One region of the Paeniglutamicibacter psychrophenolicus genome, then DNA from elsewhere that is predicted to be linked to it. Evidence: riboswitches for the same ligand, from Rfam matches in the RefSeq annotation. Region 1 holds a riboswitch; each other region holds the start of a gene.
The links. Region 1 has a riboswitch for S-adenosylmethionine ahead of JOF46_RS00910 (substrate-binding domain-containing protein). Riboswitches for the same ligand answer to the same signal wherever they lie in the genome.
Positions count from the first base shown of each region.

Region 2: another riboswitch for S-adenosylmethionine. It lies ahead of JOF46_RS21235 (hypothetical protein); the one in region 1 lies ahead of JOF46_RS00910 (substrate-binding domain-containing protein).
Region 3: another riboswitch for S-adenosylmethionine. It lies ahead of JOF46_RS20995 (hypothetical protein); the one in region 1 lies ahead of JOF46_RS00910 (substrate-binding domain-containing protein).
Region 4: another riboswitch for S-adenosylmethionine. It lies ahead of JOF46_RS01300 (O-acetylhomoserine aminocarboxypropyltransferase/cysteine synthase family protein); the one in region 1 lies ahead of JOF46_RS00910 (substrate-binding domain-containing protein).

Region 1 covers NZ_JAGIOE010000001.1:210,001-215,163, forward strand. The annotation lists gene JOF46_RS00900 (ABC transporter permease) at 1-266, opposite strand, end outside; gene JOF46_RS00905 (sugar ABC transporter ATP-binding protein) at 263-1,828, opposite strand; gene JOF46_RS00910 (substrate-binding domain-containing protein) at 1,812-2,852, opposite strand; SAM riboswitch class I at 3,000-3,095, opposite strand; gene JOF46_RS00915 (shikimate 5-dehydrogenase) at 3,759-4,586, opposite strand.
Region 2 covers NZ_JAGIOE010000001.1:4,724,968-4,730,130, reverse strand. The annotation lists gene JOF46_RS21245 (aminotransferase class I/II-fold pyridoxal phosphate-dependent enzyme) at 1-766, shown strand, start outside; gene JOF46_RS21240 (PDR/VanB family oxidoreductase) at 769-1,770, shown strand; gene JOF46_RS21235 (hypothetical protein) at 1,821-2,105, opposite strand; SAM riboswitch class IV at 2,126-2,255, opposite strand; gene JOF46_RS21230 (zinc-dependent alcohol dehydrogenase family protein) at 2,410-3,468, shown strand; gene JOF46_RS21225 (hypothetical protein) at 3,629-4,231, shown strand; gene JOF46_RS21220 (bifunctional polysaccharide deacetylase/glycosyltransferase family 2 protein) at 4,228-5,163, shown strand, end outside.
Region 3 covers NZ_JAGIOE010000001.1:4,668,373-4,673,535, forward strand. The annotation lists gene JOF46_RS20985 (sodium:solute symporter family protein) at 36-1,562, shown strand; gene JOF46_RS20990 (DinB family protein) at 1,657-2,235, shown strand; SAM riboswitch class IV at 2,248-2,359, shown strand; gene JOF46_RS20995 (hypothetical protein) at 2,380-2,652, shown strand; gene JOF46_RS21000 (VIT1/CCC1 transporter family protein) at 2,894-3,997, shown strand; gene JOF46_RS21005 (DUF222 domain-containing protein) at 4,194-5,163, shown strand, end outside.
Region 4 covers NZ_JAGIOE010000001.1:317,849-323,011, forward strand. The annotation lists gene JOF46_RS22635 (LuxR C-terminal-related transcriptional regulator) at 1-887, opposite strand, end outside; gene JOF46_RS01290 (methyltransferase domain-containing protein) at 980-1,627, opposite strand; gene JOF46_RS01295 (histidine phosphatase family protein) at 1,661-2,212, opposite strand; SAM riboswitch class I at 2,344-2,439, shown strand; gene JOF46_RS01300 (O-acetylhomoserine aminocarboxypropyltransferase/cysteine synthase family protein) at 2,597-3,970, shown strand; gene JOF46_RS01305 (CoA-binding protein) at 3,970-4,467, shown strand; gene JOF46_RS01310 (winged helix-turn-helix domain-containing protein) at 4,552-5,163, opposite strand, start outside.

The sequences.
Region 1 (5,163 bases):
GACAGGTCGATGCCGCCTTCCAGGATGTCGTCTCCGCCGGCGATGATCACGATGGCCAGGCCGATGCCGGCAATGCCGAAGACGGCTGCCTGGTTCAGCACCGAAGCCACGTTTTCCCACTGCAGGAAGTACGGCGAGCCGAGGGCAAAGATCCCCAGAACCAGCAGGACCACGGCATACCCGGCCCATGCGACAATCGCCGGACGCTTGCGCGCCGGAGCCTTGGCCCCCCGTTTCCCGGTGGCTTGAAGTGTTGTGGCGCTCATGCGTCCTGCCTGACATAGATGGATTCGGCCACGGAACCAACGGGTTCCACGGCACTGGCTGTTCCCGAGGCGATCCCGAGGACTTGCTCGGTGGTGACCTCGCTGCCGGAAAGTTCGGCGGCGACCGACCCGCGATAAAGCACCAAGGTTCGGTCGGCGATACCGACGAGTTCCTCAAGGTCCACGCTGACGACCAGCACCGCGGCGCCCGCATCCACCAGCTCATTGATTTGTGAATAAATCTGGGCGCGGCTGCCCACATCGACCCCGGAAGTCGGCTGGTCCAGGACCAGCACCGAGGCTTCACTCGCCAGCCACTTGCCCAACACCACCTTTTGCTGGTTGCCGCCGGAAAGACTGCCGGCCATGGCCGAGCCGTTGGCCGGGCGCACATCGAGCTTCTTGATGAAGTGTTGAGCGAGCTTGTTTTCCAACGCAGGGGCGATGAAACCCAGCACACTCGACACCTTGGCCAGGGTGGCCACGGAGAGGTTTTCAGCCACCGTGTTGCGCAGGAAGATGCCGTCGCGGCGGCGGTTGGAAGGCACGTAGGCCCCTCCGTTGGCGACAAAACCCGCTACGTCTCGCACGGGCGCACCGTTGACCTCGACGGTTCCGTGCCGCTTTGCGGTTCCGGTGAGGGCGTCGGCCAGGACCTCGACCCCCGAGCCCACCAGGCCGGTGATCCCCAGGACCTCGCCGGGCAGAACCTGGAAGTCGAGCCCGTTCAGGGCCCTCGGCACCGAGAGGCCGCTGACTTTCAGTGCAGGCGCAGTCTTCCGGGGGCTCCGTGGGGTGCGGCCGTGGTCGAATTCGACGACCTTGCGTCCGACCATCATCTCGACGACATCATCAAGGGTGTCCCCGGAGCGCAACGACTTCTCTCCGACGTTGTTGCCGTTGCGCAGCACGATGATCCTGTCGGTGATGGTGTTGAGTTCCTGCAAGTAGTGGGAGATGTAGATGATTCCTACACCGGCCTCCTGCAGACGGCGCAGCGTGCCGAAGAGCTGCTCGACCTCGCCGGCTGCCAAGGGTGCGGTGGGTTCGTCAAGGATCAGCACGCGCGGCTTGGAGAGCACCGCACGAGTGATCTGGATCAATTGTTGCTGTGCGACGGTGAGTTGCCCCACCAGAAGCGATGCGTCGACCTCTTGGCCAGTGATCCGTTCGATATCCTCGGCGGCCCGTTGCTCGAGCCTGCCGCGTCGGACCCAGAGGCCGCCAAGGGTGCCGAGCCCCAGATACAGTTGTTCTGCCACCGTCAGTTGTGAGGCCAGATGCCGCTCCTGGTGGATCACGTGGACCCCCAGGCCCTCGGCGTCGGCGGGTTTGGTGATATGAACCGGTTGGCCATTGATCAGGATGCTTCCCGAATCGGCGGCGTAAAGACCGGTGAGGATCTTGATCAAGGTGGACTTGCCGGCGCCGTTTTCGCCCACCAACCCCAGGATCTGTCCGGAGCCAAGTTCGAGGGAAACGTCGCTAAGTACCTGCGCGGACCCAAACGACTTGTTGATGCCGATCATTTCCAGCAGCGGAGCCTTAGATGCCGAGGTCACGACGCACCTGATTCACGTTGGTCTTGTTGACGAAGATCGGGGCCAAGTAGCTGGTAGTGGGAACTTCGTCTGCACGCTCGCCCAAGAAGAGCGCGACGTTGGCTATCGACTGGGCTGCCATCGCCTTGGTCTGCTGCGCCACAGTCCCGGTGTAGGAGCTTCCCGCGTCGGCGATCAGATCTAGCGCACCAGGTTCGGCATCGACGCCGTAGAGCTTGATGTTATTGTCTCCCGTCGGGTCGATGGCCTGGGCCGCTCCGATCAACGGGATATCCCAGCAGCTCCAGATGGCGTCGATCTCACCGGCGGGGAGACGGCGCAGCTGGTCCTGGATCTGCTTCTTGGCGTCCTCGATGGTGCCTTCATACTTGTCCTGCAACTCTGGCTGCTGGATTTCGATCCCGGGGTAGTCCTCGAGCACCATTTTGAGTTCGTTGTAGCGAATACGGCACGGGGTCACACCGGGGAATCCATTGAAAGCAATGATCTTGCCCTTGCCCCCGATGTCCTCGGCCAGGGTGCGCGCGAGAGTGGAACCAATGGTCCAGTTGTCGCTGGTGACATTGTTGATGCTGTACTCGGACTGGAAATCGATGGTGAAGAGGGCGACGCCCGCTTCGCTGACCTTTTTTAGGGCTGGGCTGAGAGTCTGTGCATCGCCGAGAATCACGACGATCGCATCCGGTTGCTGGGCCAGGAGATTTTCCACGTTGCTGACGTGCTTGTCATCCTTGGCCTCGGCTTGCGTTGCAATCACCGTGCCGCCGAGCCCCTCGATGCGCGTCTGGAGTTCTTCGTAGACGACCCGGCTGAAGTCGTGAACGATGTCTTTGGCCGCGATCCCTACAGTCTTGCCTTCCAGAGATGGGACTCCTTCCAGCGGATCTGCTGCCTCGGCCGGAACGCCAGCGGCAACGGTCCCGCCTTGGACGGGCACCTGGGCGGCCTCGGCCACGGGTTCCTTCAGGGAACAACCCGTGACAAGGAAGGTCAGGGCCGCTGCGGTGCCGATGCCCTTCAGCATCGCTACACGAAGTGAACGACGGGACAAGTCCCGGCTGTGGTGGGGGTTTTGCATCAAGACATTCCTTCAACAATCTCAGTGGCGAAGAAATCGGCAACCGGCATTTCCATGCAAGGGCAAGACCTTGCACCGGGAAGCTTCGCGAGATCTCCATCGGTCCTGGCGGAAGCACTATCCACTAATTGCTCGGTGGACTTGCTGCGGCGTCAACAAGCCAGGTCTCTCGGCCGCTCTGGATGGGTACACTTCGATTCAAACAGCCAATTCTTGCCCGGGGAACCCAAACGTCACATGACGACCACATGCGGCCTCATGACGATATGAAAGTCCGTTTTGGCCTTAATGCGGAGTCTTATTTGGCTGCCAAGCCCTGGAATGTGGTCATGTGACGCAAGAAACCGTCACGTTCCGTCACCAATTGGCCCGGCGAACTGAGTTGAGCGATTTGTTCCGATCGCGTCGCGAAATATGTCGCGGGCTGCCGTGGCCAGCCACAAAGTGAAGTCTTCTGGCAAGGCTCCGCAATGGGCAACGGATCTAGAATGGAAATATCGAAAAAGGGTCCGGTGGCCGCCATGAAACACGTAAACAACCAACCGACTGGTCAATCAGGCAATGTTCCACGTATGGGGCCCGCGGCGTTGCATGGCTCGGCATCCAGTCCGGGACTTCCCAATCTCGCGGGTGCCCAGAATCCAGGACCCGGCACGGGGCACATTCTCTACGGGGAAAACGGCCGCTTGTCCGATGAATCTGCCGATCCCTGGGAACTCGAGGGCCATCTCGGTGACCGTGGCGGACTGCGTCGCTTTCTTGGCTTTTTGCGCGGACGTTGAGTGCCGGCGGGAGCGAACTCCCGTCTCGATCCACGTCGCACAACGTTTCGAAGGCTGTCGGATTCCCGGCTCAGGCTGTTTGCGCGCTTGCCAGCATGAATTCGCGGGCGGCGTGTATTTGCCCGGCGGTGGGCGTGATGCCGGTGTAGAGCACAAATTGTTCCACAGCTTGCAGTGTTGCCACGTCGGTCCCGGTCACCACGCGCTTTCCTGCCGCGCGTGCTGCTCGGATCAAAGGGGTCTCTGCCGGCACGGCCACCACGTCGAACACCACCTGCGCCGCTTCCACCTGATCCAGCGAGAAGGGCAGCATGTTCGACTCGTTGCCACCGGCCATGCCGATGGGGGTGACGTTGACCAGCAGCTGCCCTCCGTCGGCGACTTCTCGCTTCCACGTGAAGCCATAGGTCTCGGCCAGGTTCCGTCCGGCCGATTCATTGCGGGCCACCACCACGACGTCTCCAAACCCGGAGTGCGCCAGTGCCGCCACCACTGCCTTGGCCATCCCGCCCGATCCGCGCACCACGGTGGGCAGCGACGGAGATACCTCATGGAGCCCCAGCAGCTGGAGCACCGCCGAGTAGTCGGTGTTGTGGGCGGTGAGGATCCCGCCGTCATTGACGATGGTGTTGACCGAATCGATGGCCGCCGCTGACGGAGCCAACTGGTCAAGCATCGGGATGACAGCTTCCTTGTAGGGCATGGAAACGGCGGCACCCCGGATACCCAGCCCGCGGATGCCGGACACGGCCTGGGCCAGGTCAGTCGGGGCGAACGCCTTGTAGATCCAGTTCAATCCCAACTGGTCATAGAGGTGGTTGTGGAACAGCGTCCCGTTGTTGCTGGGCCGCGCCGCCAGCGAGATGCAAAGCGTCATGTCCTTGTTCAGTATCGGCATGCCCCGAGTCTATTCCGGTTGCCGGGGCCCGCTCCGGCACCACATGGGCCATCAGGCCAGGTGTCTTGATCCGAGGTGTGGCAGTGCGGACCGCCGGACAGGCGTCGTGCAGGCACCACGCCTCGGCTATCTTGGCGATGGTGGGATGTGCACGATGGGGATCGGCCAGGTTACGGCGAACGGCCTCGGGGCCGCGGCAACTGAGCGAGCTGATCGCCCTGGATGATCCTGCGAACGAGCGCTGGAGCGTACGCACGGAGACCCGGGTGCGCTGCATCGTCCACGCGGACCTGCACGACAAATTTGTATGGAAACTGCTCGAACGCGACGACTCACTGGTTGTCGGGAACTCCGCGGGGCCGGTGCACCCGGGCCCGATCATCGAGGCGTCCACGGAAACCCAGGGGATCACCATCGGCCCGGAAATCCCCGGGTACCCGTTCAAACAGGGCACACCCGCGGCGGTTGGTTACGCGGCCGCTTCCGCAGCGCCGTTTGGATTGCGTGCAACGGCGTCGGGTCTCGCGATCTGGCTGCGACCTCAAACCGGAGGTCGGCTCATGGTGCTTGCGATTGT
Region 2 (5,163 bases), 4.5 Mb from region 1:
CGCCGAATCGCTGCCCGTGCCCCTGAACCCGGCCCACCGGCACGACCTGGACGCCATGGGCAAGGCGGTTACCGGAAAGACCTGCATGGTGCTGCTGTGCAACCCGAACAACCCCACCGGGACCGTGCTGGGGAATGCGGAGCTCACGGCATTCCTGGACCGCATGCCGCGGCACGTGCTGGTGGTGCTCGACGAGGCCTACCGGGAGTTCGCCGAAACCGAAACCGACTCGCGGCACCTGCTGGAGTCCCACCCGAACCTCGTCATCCTGCGGACCTTCTCCAAGGCCTACTCACTGGCCGGGGCCCGGGCCGGCTACCTGCTCACCGGCATGGGAATCGCGGCGAACATCCGTGCCGTGGCCCCGCCTTTCGGGCTCAGTTCGCTGGCCGAGGCCGGCGCTGTCGCGGCCTGGTCCGACACCGCCCACCTGGCCGCCACGGTGTCCGGGGTCGTGGCCGAGCGCGCGTACCTGCACGAGGGGTTGCTTGCCCGCGGCCTGCCGGTCCCGCCCAGCGGCGGGAACTTCTTGTGGATCCCCGCCGGACCGCGCTCGCTGGAGCTGGAGGCCGCCTGCGTGGCCCGCGGCGTCTCGGTGCGTGCCTTCCCCGGCTCGGGGGTGCGGGTGACCATCTCCGTGCGCGAGGCCTCCGACGCGGTGCTGGACGCCGTCGACTCGCTGGATCCATCCCTGCCGGGCATCCCGGTTTTGCATAGCGCGGCATCGTCCGCGGAAACACATCACAGCACTGGAGGTGCATCGTGACCATGACCATCGACACCGGACTGGATCCTGATTCCAGGGCCCTTCTGGGCATCGGGACGGACGGCTTCTTCGAGGTGGAGGTCGCCGAGATCCGCACCGAATCCTCTGGCGTGCTTTCCCTGCACCTGGCGCACCCGGCGGCCCTGCCGCTGCCGGGCTGGACCCCGGGATCGCACATCGACGTGCTGCTGCCCAACGGGTTGCTGCGCCAGTACTCGCTGTGTTCCGAGGCCGGGGCCCGGCGCTGGCGGCTGGGGGTGCTGCGCGAGCCGGCGGGCCGCGGCGGCTCCGCCTACGTGCACGACGACCTGCGGCCCGGTGCCCGGGTCAAGGTCCGGGAACCGCGCAACAACTTCGGGCTGCAGCCGGCCCCGGAATACCTGTTCATTGCCGGGGGCATCGGGATCACCCCGATCCTGCCAATGCTCGCCGCGGCCGAGGAATCCGGGATCCCGTGGCGAATGGTCTACCTGGGCCGGAGCCTGGAATCGATGGCGTTCACCGCCGAGCTGGCCCGCTACGGGGACAAGGTGCATGTGCATGCCGACGACACCGCCGGTCTCTACCCGCTGAAGGAGCTGCTGGGGGACGCGGAGGCAGCGTTCCACACCTATGCCTGTGGCCCGGGCCCGCTGCTGGACTTCATTGCGTCGCTGGCCGCCGGTTGGGAGGACAAGACCCGGTTCCACTCCGAGCGGTTCGTGGCCGACCCGGCCGCCACCGCCCCGGCGGACGGGGACCACGAGTTCACCGTGGAAACCACCGACGGCGTGACGGTGCAGGTGCCGGTGGGCACCAGCATCCTGGATGCGCTCGCGGAGGCCGGGGTGCCGGTGCTGAACTCCTGCCGGGAGGGCATCTGCGGGACCTGCGAGACCCCGGTGGTCTCGGGCGATATCGATCACCGGGACTCGCTGCTGTCCGAGGAGGAACGCCAGGCGGGGGACACCATGATGATCTGCGTGTCTCGGTGCAAGGGGTTGCGCATGATCCTGGACATCTAGCGAGGCGTCGCGCGGCTGGGGTTCCAGAACGGCCGGGGGGTCCTGGAACTTCAGGCGCGCAGGCGGAAGAACGAGTCCCCGACCAGCTCGTGGGCCCCGGGCAGCAGCACCACCAGGAGCTCGGGGTTGAATTGGACCTCGACGGGTCCGCGGCCTTCCAGGACGGCCGAGAGCTTGTGCGGGGCGAGTGCCTCGAGGACCCACTCCTCGGGTCCGGCGCCCACGTGCAGCAGGCTGGTGTCGTTGTCGATATCGAGCCATGCGGTGATCCAGTCGCCGGAAAAGCGCGGCAGCGGATTGGCGGGAGAAGCGGTGGCCAGGGTGGGGCTGTACATGATGCACACGTCCTTGATATTCGTTGTCCTTGCCCCTGGGCGCGGGATGCGTGAAGGGGCCACTTCGTCATCCGAACCACCCACCGTGCAACTATGGGGTTGGTGCCTGGTCAGTCGGAGCTTTGCTAGAAGCGACCAGAACTCGTGAAGCTGTTTCAACCCTACGTTGAATCGGGGACACATTGCCACCACCGGGGCTGGGGCTGGCGCAACAAACCGTCACGGCATCGCAGAAGGGGCCATGCCCGGCCGGGAAGCATAGGCTGGGAAAAGACAGCACCAGACCAAGTTTGCGGAGGAAAAAATGCGCGCCACCCTGATCCACGGACCGCGGGACATCCGCGTCGAGGACTGCCCCGATCCCGTCCTGCTCACCGACACCGACGCGATCGTGAAGGTCGCCGCCGCCTGCGTATGCGGCTCGGACCTGTGGCCCTACCGCGGGATCAACCCGACACCGGAGCCCCGGCGCATCGGCCACGAGTTCATCGGGACCGTGACGGCGCTCGGGAGCAAGGTCGCCACCTTGAAGGTCGGCGACTTCGTGGTGGCACCCTGGGCCAATAGCTGCGGTACCTGCCCGCCGTGCCGCAACGGCGTCCAGGTCGCCTGCGAACACCGGGCTGCCTGGGGCGGGAACGACGAGAACGGATTGCCGGTGGACGGCGGACAGGGCGAGGCGGTGCGGGTCCCCAACGCCGACGGCACCCTGGTTCCGGTCCCGGGCGTCAGCGAACCGGACGAGTCGCTGTCCAAGTCGCTGCTGGCGCTCTCGGATGTGATGGGCACCGGGCACCACGCCGCGCTCGGGGCCAGGGTGGCGCCCGGGCGCAGCGTCGTGGTCGTCGGCGACGGCGCCGTGGGCCTGTGCGGGGTCCTTGCCGCCAAGCGCCTGGGGGCGACGCGCATCATCGCGATGTCCCGGCACGCCGACCGCGCGGCGCTGGCCCGCGAATTCGGGGCCACCGATGTGGTGTCCGAGCGCGGGGCCGAGGCCGCCGTGAAGGTGCGCGAACTGCTCGGGGGAGTGCTGGCGGATTCGGTGCTCGAATGCGTGGGCACCGCCGAGGCCATGGACCAGGCACTGCGCTGCACCAGGCCCGGCGGCTCGCTGGGCTTCGTGGGCGTTCCGCACGGCCAGGACGGGCTGCCGATCTCGGTGCTCTTCTCCAAGAACATCTCGGTCGCCGGCGGTGCCGCCAGCACCCGGGCGTACCTGCCCGAGCTGCTCGAGGATGTGCTGGCCGGCCTCATCAACCCCGGCCTGGTCTTCGACACCGTCATGGGCCTGGAGCAGGCGCCCGAGGCCTACCGGGCCATGGACGAGCGAAACTCCATCAAGGTCATGCTCAAGCTGGGTTGACGCCCCCTTCCGCCGTGCGGCCCGGAAACCCGTCGGACCACACTGTGGAAGGTTTTTTCCCTAGTCCCGTGCGCCGCGCAATTCAAGGGCGACGAGCCTCGGGACTTGTCATCGTGACCATTTTGTGACCTTTGCGGGCGTGCGTTATCGTTGGTCAACAATGCCTGTTTTTACCCAAGCCCCCGTCCGAGGATCGTCCACCGCCGCAAGCGACCCCGTCTTCGTCGACCCCTCCGGCAGGCGCCTGCAGCGACTCAAGAAGGCCGGCATGGTGGTCGTGGGCCTGATGGCGCTGTACGTGGCACTGCTCCTGGTCGCCTTCCTGGGCGGCTCCACGACCGCGGCACCGAGGCTGCCCGTTTCAGGGGGACAGCCAGCGGTCGCGGCCGGGCCCGAAGCCTCGACGAAACCGCGGCCAACACCAACCCCGACCCCGGCATCCGAACGCGCCGAGGAACCACCCGTGGCGGCACCCGATGCGACCGCCGGCACCGAGGCGGCCACAAGCGCCCCTGAAGAAACCGCGCCCACCGCCGCGCCTTCTTCCGCAACCGAATCCGCTGCCCCTTCCAGCTCGGCCGTTCCCCGTGAAACCACGGCCCCGCAAGCAGCACCGAGCACTGCTCCCGCGAGTGCCGCGCCGAGCCCCGGCAGCGAGCCGACCACCCCGGGAAGGAGCCAGGACGCACCGGGCCGCAATGCAACCGCCCCCGGACACGGCGGCACCGGCCCGGCCAAGCCCACCCGGGAGCCCCTTCCGTGAGCCGCGGACGCCGGGTGGCCCGCACCGGCGGCATCGCGGCGCACTGGTTCCTCATGGTTGTCGTCGTCCTGACACTGGGGTTGTCGCTGGCCATCCAGGGATACATGAACCACCTGGCAGGCATCGGCGATCGCCCCGCGCCCGTGAGCCGCGCCGCCGGGAATGTCCCGGAGGCAGTCCTGGACGGTGGCCCGATCATTGATGCCCGCGGGCAGGATGTCCGCACGGCCGGCCCCTCCGACCGCACCGTGGCCCTGACCTTCGACGACGGGCCCGACCCGGTCTGGACGCCGAAGATCCTCGATGTCCTGCGGGAGCACGGGGTCCATGCCACCTTCTTCGTCACCGGCACCTCGGCGATCCGGCAGCCCGGGCTGCTGCGGCGCATGGCCGCCGAGGGCCACGAGATCGGCATCCAGACCCTCACGCACGCCGACCTCTCCGGGGCCCCCTCGTGGCGGCGCGAGCTCGAGATCCGGGGTGCCCAGAAGGTCGTCGCGGGGATCACCGGCCAATCGCCGTCGCTGCTGCGCCCGCCCCACAGCTCGGGGAACGCGGCCACGACGAACGGACAGTGGTCGGCCATGGAGACGGCAGCGGACGAGGGCTTCCTGACCGTGCTGAGCACACTCAACAGCGCAGACGAGCGCGCCCCCGGCGCCAAGGTGATCACCGGCCAATTGCTGCTGCACGGGGCCGGGGGCCAGGTGCTCCTGATGCACGACGGCGGGGGGAACCGTTCCCAGACCGTCGAGGCGCTGTCCGCGGCGCTGGGGAAGCAGGACGGGCCCGGCCACCGCTTCACCACGGTCGGCGACTCGATCGGCGTGGACAGCACCCGGCAGGCGTCCGTCGCCGATTCCTTGATCGGGACCGCATTCGTCTTCGGTGTCCGCTTCACCGATGCCGTTGCCACGGCCATCTCCTGGGGC
Region 3 (5,163 bases), 4.5 Mb from region 1:
GTTGGCCCCGCTCCCGAAGCAAAGGCACCCCCTTCATGGAATTCATCAATGGCACCATCGTCGCCGTCTACCTGGCGGCCATGCTCATCTTCGGCTGGTGGGGCAAATCGCGCACCAAGAACAGCAGCGACTACCTCGTCGCCGGCCGCCGGTTGGGACCTTTCCTCTACACCGGGACCATGGCCGCGGTCGTTTTGGGCGGCGCGTCCACCGTGGGCGGCGTGGGACTTGGCTACAAGTTCGGCGTCTCCGGCATGTGGCTGGTCGTGGCGATCGGCACCGGAGTCATCCTGCTCTCGCTGCTCTTCGCGCCGACGCTGCAGCGACTGAAGATCTTCACGGTCTCGCAGATGCTCACCCTGCGCTACGGCAGCAAGTCGGCAACCAACACCTCGGGCGTCGTCATGCTCGCCTACACGCTGATGCTCTGCGCCACCTCCACCAGCGCCTACGCGACGATCTTCGTGGTCCTCTTCGGCTGGGAACGCTGGATGGCCATCGCCATTGGCGGGGTCATCGTGGTCATCTACTCCACCATCGGCGGCATGTGGTCGATCACCCTGGCCGACCAGGTGCAGTTCGTCATCAAGACCGTGGGCATCTTCTTCCTGATGCTTCCCTTCGCATTGAACGCAGCCGGCGGCATGTCCGGGATCCGTGAGCGCGTCGGCGCCGAGTTCTTCACCTGGGACGGCATCGGCGTCCAGACCATCATCACCTACTTCGTGGTCTACACCCTGGGCCTGCTCATCGGCCAGGACATCTGGCAGCGCGTCTTCACCGCCAAGACCCCGACCGTGGCCCGCTGGGGCGGCACCACCGCCGGCATCTACTGCGTGCTCTACGGCGCAGCGGGCGCGGTCATCGGCTTGGCCGCCCGCGTCGCCCTTCCGGAGATCGACGTGGCCAACCTCGGCAAGGACGTCGTCTACGCCGAGGTTGCCACCCAGCTTTTGCCCGTCGCGATCGGCGGACTGGTGCTGGCCGCGGCCGTCGCCGCGATGATGTCCACCGCCTCGGGCGCGCTGATTGCCGCGGCCACCGTTGCCCGCACCGACGTCACCCCGTTCGTGGCCAGCTGGTTCGGCAAGCAGATGCACGTGAACACCAACGAGAACCCGGAGCACGACGTGCGCGCCAACCGCATCTGGGTGTTGCTGCTGGGCGTGGTCGCCATCGTGCTGGCCATCATGGTCTCCGACGTGGTCGCGGCCCTGACCATCGCCTACGACATCCTGGTCGGCGGCCTGCTGGTGGCCATCATCGGCGGGCTCATCTGGAAGCGCGGCAACGGGTTGGGCGCCGCCGCCTCCATGGCCGCCGGAACCATCGTCACGCTGGGCACCATGATCACCCTGGAGATCCAGGCGGAGAACCGCTTCGACGGCATCTACGCCAACGAGCCGATCTACTTCGGCCTTGTCGCCTCGGCACTGGTCTACGTGGTGGTCTCGCTGCTGACCCGGCCCACCGAGCCCTCCGTCATCACCAACTGGAACGCGCGGGTCGCCGGGCAGGGCGACACCGAGGGCGTGGACCTCTCCGAGGTTTCCGGACGCTAGGTCCCTTCGGCACCGCACCACCGATGGCCCCCTCTGGCGCACCGCGCCGGAGGGGGCCATTCCCAACCGGCCCCCGCGCTCCTAGGCTGGGCCCATGGACGATTTCAAGGACCACCTGGCGACGTACCTGAACAACTCCCGCCAAGCCATGCTCTGGAAGGCCGAGGGGCTCGGCGACAAGGAGCTGACACGGCCCATGGTGCCCACGGGCACCAGCATCCTGGGCCTGATCCAGCACCTCGGGTTCGTGGAGTACGGATACTTCGTCCAATGCCTCGGCTTCAGCATCGCGGACGAGCACTACGCGGCGCTGGAGGCCGATGCGGATGACAGCGCGGACATGTGGGTTTCGGCCGATGTCCCGTGCGCCGAGGTCCTGGCCTTCTACCGGCGGGCCATCGAGGCTGCGAACCGCAACATCGCCGCGCTGTCCCTGGACGCCCCGGCAACCGTTCCGTGGTGGCCCGGGGAACGGCGCCACACCACCCTCGGGCGGCTGATGCTGCACATGAACGTGGAAACCGCGCGCCATGCGGGGCACGCCGACATCCTGCGCGAGCTCATCGACGGGTCCACCGGGATGCGCCGGGACAACGACAACATGCCGCCGTATGACGACATTGCGTGGAACGAACTACACGAAAAGATCCTGCGCGCCTCCGAATCGCGGTAATGTGGGACCCAGCTTCACGAGACGCGTCGGCAAGCTCCGACTAAGACGCGCACCAACCCCAGGTTCATGGGTGGTTCGGATGAAGAAGCGGCCGCGGTCCATTTGGCCCCGGCAAGAGCTAGCGAAAGGCCGTCCCGTCCCGCCATGGCACCTTCCATCCCCGTCCTGCCCCTGCTCGATGTGCACCGCTCGGTCCTCGAACTTCGCATCCACGGCACCTGGCTGCGCTTCCACGTCGCGGAGGCCGAAGCCCTCGCCGCGGACCTGGCCAACGCGGTCGCCTCCCCGCGCTGGAACCCCGACGCCCGGGCACTGGTGGTGCGCATCCCGAAGGCCGGTTGCGCCACTGGCCAGACCCGGATTTTTAGCCTCAGCGAATTCTCCCGGACCCTTCCGAACGCTACACTCGTGGGTTGAAGGGGAGTAGTTCCCAGACCCGCCGGCAGCGGCGGGACAGCGGTGCGTCGACATACTGGTTACAACGTCGTAACCCGGCAATCCACCCAGGGCCAGAGGCGGCAACGCCTGGTCCGGGCGAACGAGACCTTCGGTCCACACACTGGTGGCCCGAGGTCCAACGCACCCAAGAAACAATCCCGCTGGGCCTCCCCATCGCATGGCCTCCCGAGGCCGTGAACGCCCACACGAGGATGAGAGCATGACGCCGCAAGCGCCGACCCCCACCCCAGCCCAGATCAAACGCTGGCGCAAGTACCTGGCCGACGAAGTCGCCGAGGGCGCGGTCTACCGCGAACTGGCCAACAAGCGCCAAGGCGAGGAACGCGCGGTCCTCCTGGGACTGGCCGAGGCCGAAACCCGCCACGAGGAACACTGGCGCACGCTGCTGGGCGAACATGCCGGCAAGGCCATGAGCCCCTCGATCCGCCGCACCATGCTCCGCTTCCTGGCCCGGCACTTCGGCTCGGTCTTCGTGCTGGCCCTGGCCCAGCGCGCCGAGGGCAACTCCCCCTATGCCGGGGACACCGACGCCAGCCGCCAGATGGCCGCCGACGAATTGGTCCACGAGGAGGTCGTGCGCGGCCTGGCCACCCGGGGCCGCAACCAGCTTTCGGGCAACTTCCGCGCCGCGGTCTTTGGCGCCAACGACGGCCTGGTCTCGAACCTCGCCCTGGTCATGGGCATCGGCGCGACCGGGGTGGCCACCTCGATGGTGCTCTTTTCCGGCATTGCCGGACTGCTCGCCGGCGCCCTGTCGATGGCCGCCGGCGAGTACGTCTCGGTGCGCTCGCAGCGCGAGCTGCTCTCCGCGTCCAAGCCCACCCAGGTGACCCTGGCCGCCGCCCCGGACCTGGATTTGGACGCCAACGAGCTGGTGCTGGTCTACAAGGCCCGAGGCATGAGCGACGAGGACGCGGCCCACCGTGCCGCCGAACGCATGGGCATCTACTCCTGCGACTGCAACCCCTCGCTGTCGCTTCAGCCCGAACTGGCCGACATCGCCGAGGCGCAGGAACACGAGGAAATCGGCTCGGCCATGGGAGCTGCCTCCTCGTCGTTCTGCTTCTTTGCCTCCGGCGCGGTGATCCCGATCCTGCCGTTCATCTTCGGCATGGGCGGAACCCCTGCCATCATGCTCTCCGCGCTGTTGGTGGGCATCGCCCTGCTGCTCACCGGGGGCGTGGTCGGCCTGCTCTCCGGTGCTTCCCCGACCAAGCGCGGGCTGCGCCAGCTGGCCATCGGCCTGGGCGCCGCGGGCGTCACCTACGCCCTGGGGCTGCTCTTCGGTGGATCCGTGGCCTAGCGGTTTCCCCGCAAAATCCATGTCAGGGCGCTGCCATCCCCCAAGGTCGGGGATCTGGCGGCGCCCTTTCCTCCCGGTTGCCCAGCGAAGGGGCATTTGTACGGAGGAGAAATCGTCCACAACAGGACTCGAATATATTTTCTAAATTCCTTGAGAAACTGTTCCATTTCCCGATTCCCGGTTCTACAATGGAGACATGGCAACGACGTCATCGAGCGGCATCCCTTCAGCCGGCACCGCCACAGGTGGAGCCGGGAAGGACCTGGGCTACGAAACGTTGCTGGCCGACGGTGCGGATATGGATGCACTGGTTGCCGAGCATCTGGCCCACACCGGCACCGAGGGGATCCTGTCCCTGGCCGCCGCCGTGAACGCGGCCCCGGTGCTGACCGGCACCCATGACGCGGTGGCCGCAGTTGGCGCCCTGGAGACCTTGAAATGCGCCGCCACGGCGAAGCAGGCCGACCACAGTGTCGCCTACCAAGACTGCCTGGTTGCCGATCGGAAGCGCGCCGGGATCAGGGAGAAGAACCCCGCCTGGGGCTCCAGCGGGGACGTTGCCCTGGCCCTGCACCTGTCCCCGACGGGCGGGACCAATCGCACCAACGACTTCCGGCTCCTTGCCGAAGACCTGCCCCGCTGCCACCAGGGGCTTCGCCAGGGCATCTTGACCTGGGACCAGGTACACGTGGTCATCAGCGGCACCCGGAACCTCAAGATCGAAAACCGCAGAATGCTCGATTCCCTGCTGTGGGAGGACACCCACACCTGCTTCGTGGAAGGGATTGCGACGCTGCGTGACTTGGTCGAATACTGGGCCCTCATCCTGGAACCGGAAACGGCCGAAAAGAAGGAAGAAGACGCTGCCGACAAGCGGTATGCCAGCGGCTACCAGCTGAATGAAAACACCGTGCGGATCGTCGGCGAATTTCCGCTGGACCAGGGCATCCCCATCCTGCAGGTGCTCAACCGCGAAATGGAACGTCCCCGGGAGCCCGGGGACGAGCGCACCAATGCCCAGGTCGCGGCTGACACCGTCTTCGAAGCGCTTACCGACACCAAGGCCACCGGCTCCAGGCCCGTGGCGCTGTTCCTGATCATGGAGCCGGAGAGCCTTACCGGGGACAGCGACGAGCCGGCACTGATCCCGGGCCACGGCTACATCA
Region 4 (5,163 bases), 110 kb from region 1:
TGCGCGGCGTCACCCCGGATCCGTTCGAGTTCGCCCAGCTCGTAGTGGGCCATCCCGAGGGCCGGGTGCCGCGGCCTGGCCAGCCAGTCCGCGGCACGGGCGGCCTCCGCCGCAGCTCTGTCCAGCTCGCCGCGAAGGCGCATCAGCTGGGCGCGGTGCACCAAGCACTGCCCGCGGTATGGGACCAGGTCGGGCTGGTGGTCGCACCAATCACCCAGGGCTTCGGTCCATTCCCGGGCACGGCGCAGATCGAAGACGTCCTGGCATTCGGAGATCGCGGCACAGTAGACGATTCCCACGGCGATCGGGCACACCGGATCGCGAGTGACCACCAGCATGGCCTCGTCGATCAGCGGCAGGGCCTCGGCGATCCGTCCGAGCCGGATCAGTGCCTGGCTGCGTCCCAGGATCCCCAGGGCCAGCAGCTCCGCGTCGCCAAGCCGTTCCCCTGCCTCAAGCGCCGTGGTCGATGCGACCAGGGCGGAACCGGGATCGGAATCCAGCTGAAAGAGGGCCTCGGGAATCAGCATCAGCATCTGCTCGGCGCAATCGGGCCGGCAGTGCGGCAGCAATCGCCGGGCATTGGCCATCCAGCCTTGCGCCCGGGCCACGTCGCCGCCCAGGGCCAACTCAAGCACCAGCCAAAACGCCGCACGCACCGCCTCGGGAAACCGTCCGGCGGCCATCTGGCCGTGGTACGCGCGTTCAAGGTTGTCGCGGCTTTCGGCGTCGAAGCCCAGCAGATAGGCCGCGATGGCCAGGCGGAGCAGGTCCGTTCCGTCCAGCGGCGCCTGGTTCCGCGCCGCGGAAAGGCCTCTGTGCGCGGCCTTCCAATCTTGCCCCGCAAAGCTTTCACGGCCCTGTTCCAAGGCCCCGTTTGTCGCCACGACGACCACCTCTGCGGCCAGAATACCGCAGTTGCGAGGTACGGTGGCCGCCGCGTCGAGACGGTCTTGGGCTGCGTTGTTTGGCCTCGCGGCTAGAGCGAAATCTCCACGTAGCCCATGGCCCCGCGGCGTGTCACGGTGACCTGTCCCAGCCCGGCGTCCCGCACCTCGTCAAAGAGCTCACCGGCCGTGCGCGCCACCGCGATGTCGCCGTGCGCCTTCAGCAAGCCCAGGTAGGCGTTGGACCGTCGCGGGCCCTTGACCAATGAGGCCAGGAACAGTTTTCCGTGATCCTCCAGCTGCCGGCCAAGCGCCCGGACGGTGGCAGCGACATCCGGGACCAGGTGCAGCAGCCCGAGCCCCAGGATCGTCTCGTAGCGCAGGTCCTGGGGCGGTTCAAGCATGTCCCGGCATTCCAGGGTGATCCGTTCGGGCAGGGTCCCGCCAGCCGCCTCGGTGATGGCCTGTCCGGCCAGCTTGAGCATCGGCGCGCTCATGTCCACCAGGGTTGTTATCCGGGCGCTGGCCACGTGAAGGGCCGCGGTGGCCTGCGCCGTGCCGACGGCCACCTCCAGCATCGGGCCGGTTCCCGAGCCGATCGCCCGGGCCGCGAAGGCGGTGTATTGCCGGGGATCGGCACCCCAGAACATCTGGTTGTACAGCCTTGAGCCGACCATCGCGTCATAGGCACGCGCAAAGCGCGCATAGTATTCGGGGTCCCCGAAAAACGTTTCGTTCATGCACACATGGTGCGCCCGCCGGAGCGGTCTTTTCTAGTGCACGGCCTCGCGGAAATGCTCGCGCAGCTTGTGCACGTCGACGTGCACGATTTCGCCGTTGCGCATGATGGGGCGCTTGGGTCCGCCGCCGATGGTGTCCAGGGCCAGGCGGATCAGCGTTCCGTGGGCCACCGCGATGATGTTCCGGCCCTCGTGGCGCTGGATCAGTTCGTGCAGCACAGCCAGGCCGCGGGTTGCCACCGCGTCCTCGGGTTCGGCCGATTGCAGCAGCTGGTCGATCCTCTCGCGCGGCAGGTCGCGGACCACCTCGCCCTCGGCCTGCCCGTAGCTGCGTTCCTGCAGGCCATCGAGCTTTTCGGTCAGCGCGAGACCCAGGTTCTGCCCGATCAGTTCCGCCGTCTCGACTGCACGCTCGAGCGACGAGGAGACCAGCACGTCCCAGGATCCGGAGCCGAGTTCCTGGCCCGCGACGTGGGCCTGTTCGCGGCCCAGGTCGTTGAGCGGAATATCCGTTTGCCCCTGGAGGCGGCCCTCGGCGTTCCAGGCGGTCTCACCGTGCCGAACCAAAACCAATGTTGCACTCATGCCCCCAAGCCTACCGGGCGCGGTTTGCCGGCAGTTCCGGATGCAGGATCTTCGATTTGCCTCCCCGCGTCCGCAACCTAAGCTCACATTCTTTGGCCGCGGGCGGTTTTCTTGCCACAATGGATGGCAGACCACCATCCCGAGCGGCCGAGAGATCTGGTTCAGTGACGCCGCAGCAACCTTCCACACTCCGGTGGACCAGGTGCTACCGCCAGAAGCGATGGAGAGCGCGCAAGCAATCTTTGGGAGTGCCGGGCCCCGCCACGGCATCGACCCTGCATTGACCCCGGGAAACCACGCAACACAGCCCCACCCCCCTCAGGGCATGGCATCCACTGGCAGTGGAAGGCCGCGCCCGCACATGCAAGGAGTCAGCCACCGATCATGGCCGAACATCAATTTGGATTCCGCACGCGCGCACTTCACGCCGGCGGCACCCCGGACGCCGAGCACGGTTCCCGTGCCGTGCCGATCTACCAGACCACCTCGTTTGTCTTCAAGGACTCCGACGACGCCGCGAACCTCTTTGCGCTGCAAAAGTACGGCAACATCTACTCGCGCATCGGCAACCCCACGGTTGCGGCATTCGAGGAACGCATCGCGTCCCTCGAGGGCGGCATCGGCGCGGTGGCCACCGGCTCGGGCATGGCCGCCGAGTTCATCACCTTCGCCGCGCTGGCCGGCGCCGGGGACCACATCGTGGCCTCCTCGAAGCTCTACGGCGGCACCATCACGCAACTTGACGTGACGCTGCGCCGCTTCGGCGTCGAGACCACCTTCATCGATTCCACGGACCCGGCGGAATTCGCCGCGGCGATCCGGGAAAACACCAAGGCGATCTACACCGAGGTCGTCGCCAACCCCTCCGGCGACATCGCCGACCTCAAGGGCCTGGCAGAGGTCGCACACGCCGCGGGCCTGCCGCTGGTGGTCGACTCGACGCTGACCCCGCCGTACCTGCTGCGCCCGATCGAGCATGGCGCGGACATCGTGATCCATTCGGCCACCAAGTTCCTCGGCGGCCACGGCACCACCCTGGGCGGCGTCGTCGTGGAGGCCGGCACCTTCAACTGGGGCAACGGCAAGTTCCCGACCATGACCGAACCGGTCGCCTCCTACGGCAACGTCTCCTGGTGGGACAACTTCGGCGAGTACGGATTCCTGACCAAGCTGCGTTCCGAGCAGTTGCGCGACATCGGACCGGCGCTTCCGGCGCAGTCCGCGTTCCAGCTGCTGCAGGGCGTCGAAACCCTGCCCCAGCGCATGGACTCGCACCTTTCCAACGCCAAGGCCGTGGCGCAATGGCTGGAAAACGACCCGCGCATCTCCTACGTGAACTTCGCGGGACTGCCCTCCCACCCGCACTTCGAGCGAGCGAAGGAGCTGCTGCCCCTGGGTGTCGGCTCGGTGTTCAGCTTCGGAGTCAAGGGCGGCCGCGCCGCAGGCACCGCCTTCATCGAGGCGCTGCAGCTGGCCAGCCACCTGGCCAACATCGGGGATGTGCGCACCCTGGTGCTGCACCCTGCCTCCACCACGCACCAGCAGCTGAGCACCGAGCAGCTGGCTGCCGCGGGTGTTCCCGAGGACCTGATCCGCTTCTCGGTGGGCCTCGAGGACCTCGAGGACATCCTCTGGGACCTCGACCAGGCGCTGACCGCCTCGCAGCAGGTTGCCAATGCTCCTGCCGAGGAAACCTACGACGGGGCTGCCTGCTCCATCGATGCGGCTCGCGCGGCCGCCGTGACGGGAGCCAAGTAATGACCGCCACAGATACCCGCAGCTGGGTCGGCCCGAACGCGGCCGAGCGCCTGGAGATCCTGCGCAACACCAAGTCGATCGCGATCGTGGGGGCCTCGAACAAGCCCTCGCGCGCGAGCTACTTCGTGGCGACCTACCTGCTCTCCAGCTCCAAGTACAAGGTCTACTTCGTGAACCCGGTGCTCGATGAGATCCTGGGCCAGCCGGTCTACAAGTCGCTCGCGGACCTGCCAGAGACCCCGGATTTGGTCGAGGTCTTCCGCAAGCACGACGATTTGCCCGGCGTCCTGGACGAGTCGATCGCCGTCGGCGCCAAGACCCTGTGGCTGCAGCTGGGTTCCTGGCACGAGGAGGTCGCGGCGAAGGCCGAGGCCAACGGCCTGGACGTGGTCATGGACCGCTGCGTGAAGATCGAGCACGCCCGCTTCCACGGCGGGCTGCGTCTGGCCGGATTCAACACCGGCGTCATCTCCTCCAAGCGCCAGCTGCTCGCCTAGCAAGCCGAACAGCGCGAAGGGTCCGGGTCCGAAACCATCTGGTTCAGGATCCGGACCCTTCGTTTTTGGCTGGAACTCCGGCCGTTAGCGCAGCCCCGGCAGATCCTCGCGGGCCATGACCATGGAAAAGTTCCACAGCTTGCGTTCGGTGCCGTCGCCGGCAGCGGCAATGCTCCCCGCCTTGGTCCGGCGCAGCAGTTCCAGCACGCCCTCCTCGAGCTCTTCGGCTTCACGGGCATTGAGCCTGAGGCTTGAGATGTCCAGCATGGCCCGGGCCTCGGGCTCGGAGCCGGTGGCGTATTTGGTGCCCCAGTCGACCACGGCCCGCAATTGCCTGATCTGGTCCTCGGCCTCCTGCCCCAGGTAGGCCCGCAGGGCCAGGGCGTCGTCGGTCTCGCTTGGCCGGTTGGGCGAGCCCACACTCAGTCCGCCGGGCACCGCTCGCCAGACCCGGTCGCGCTTGTCTCGGGCCAGTTCCGGGGCGTCCTCGATGATATGTGCCTCGGCCAGCACCCGCAGGTGGAAGCTCAGCGAGTTGGCCGGCACGCCCAGGCGCACGGCCAGGTCGGCGGCCCGGGCGGCCTCCACGGCGGAAAGCTCGGCAAGGATGCGTCGGCGCAGCGGGTTGGCCATGGCCTTGAGCATGGGCGTGGTCATCGTGGTGCGGTCGGGTTGCCTGGTCTCCGGTTCCGGGTT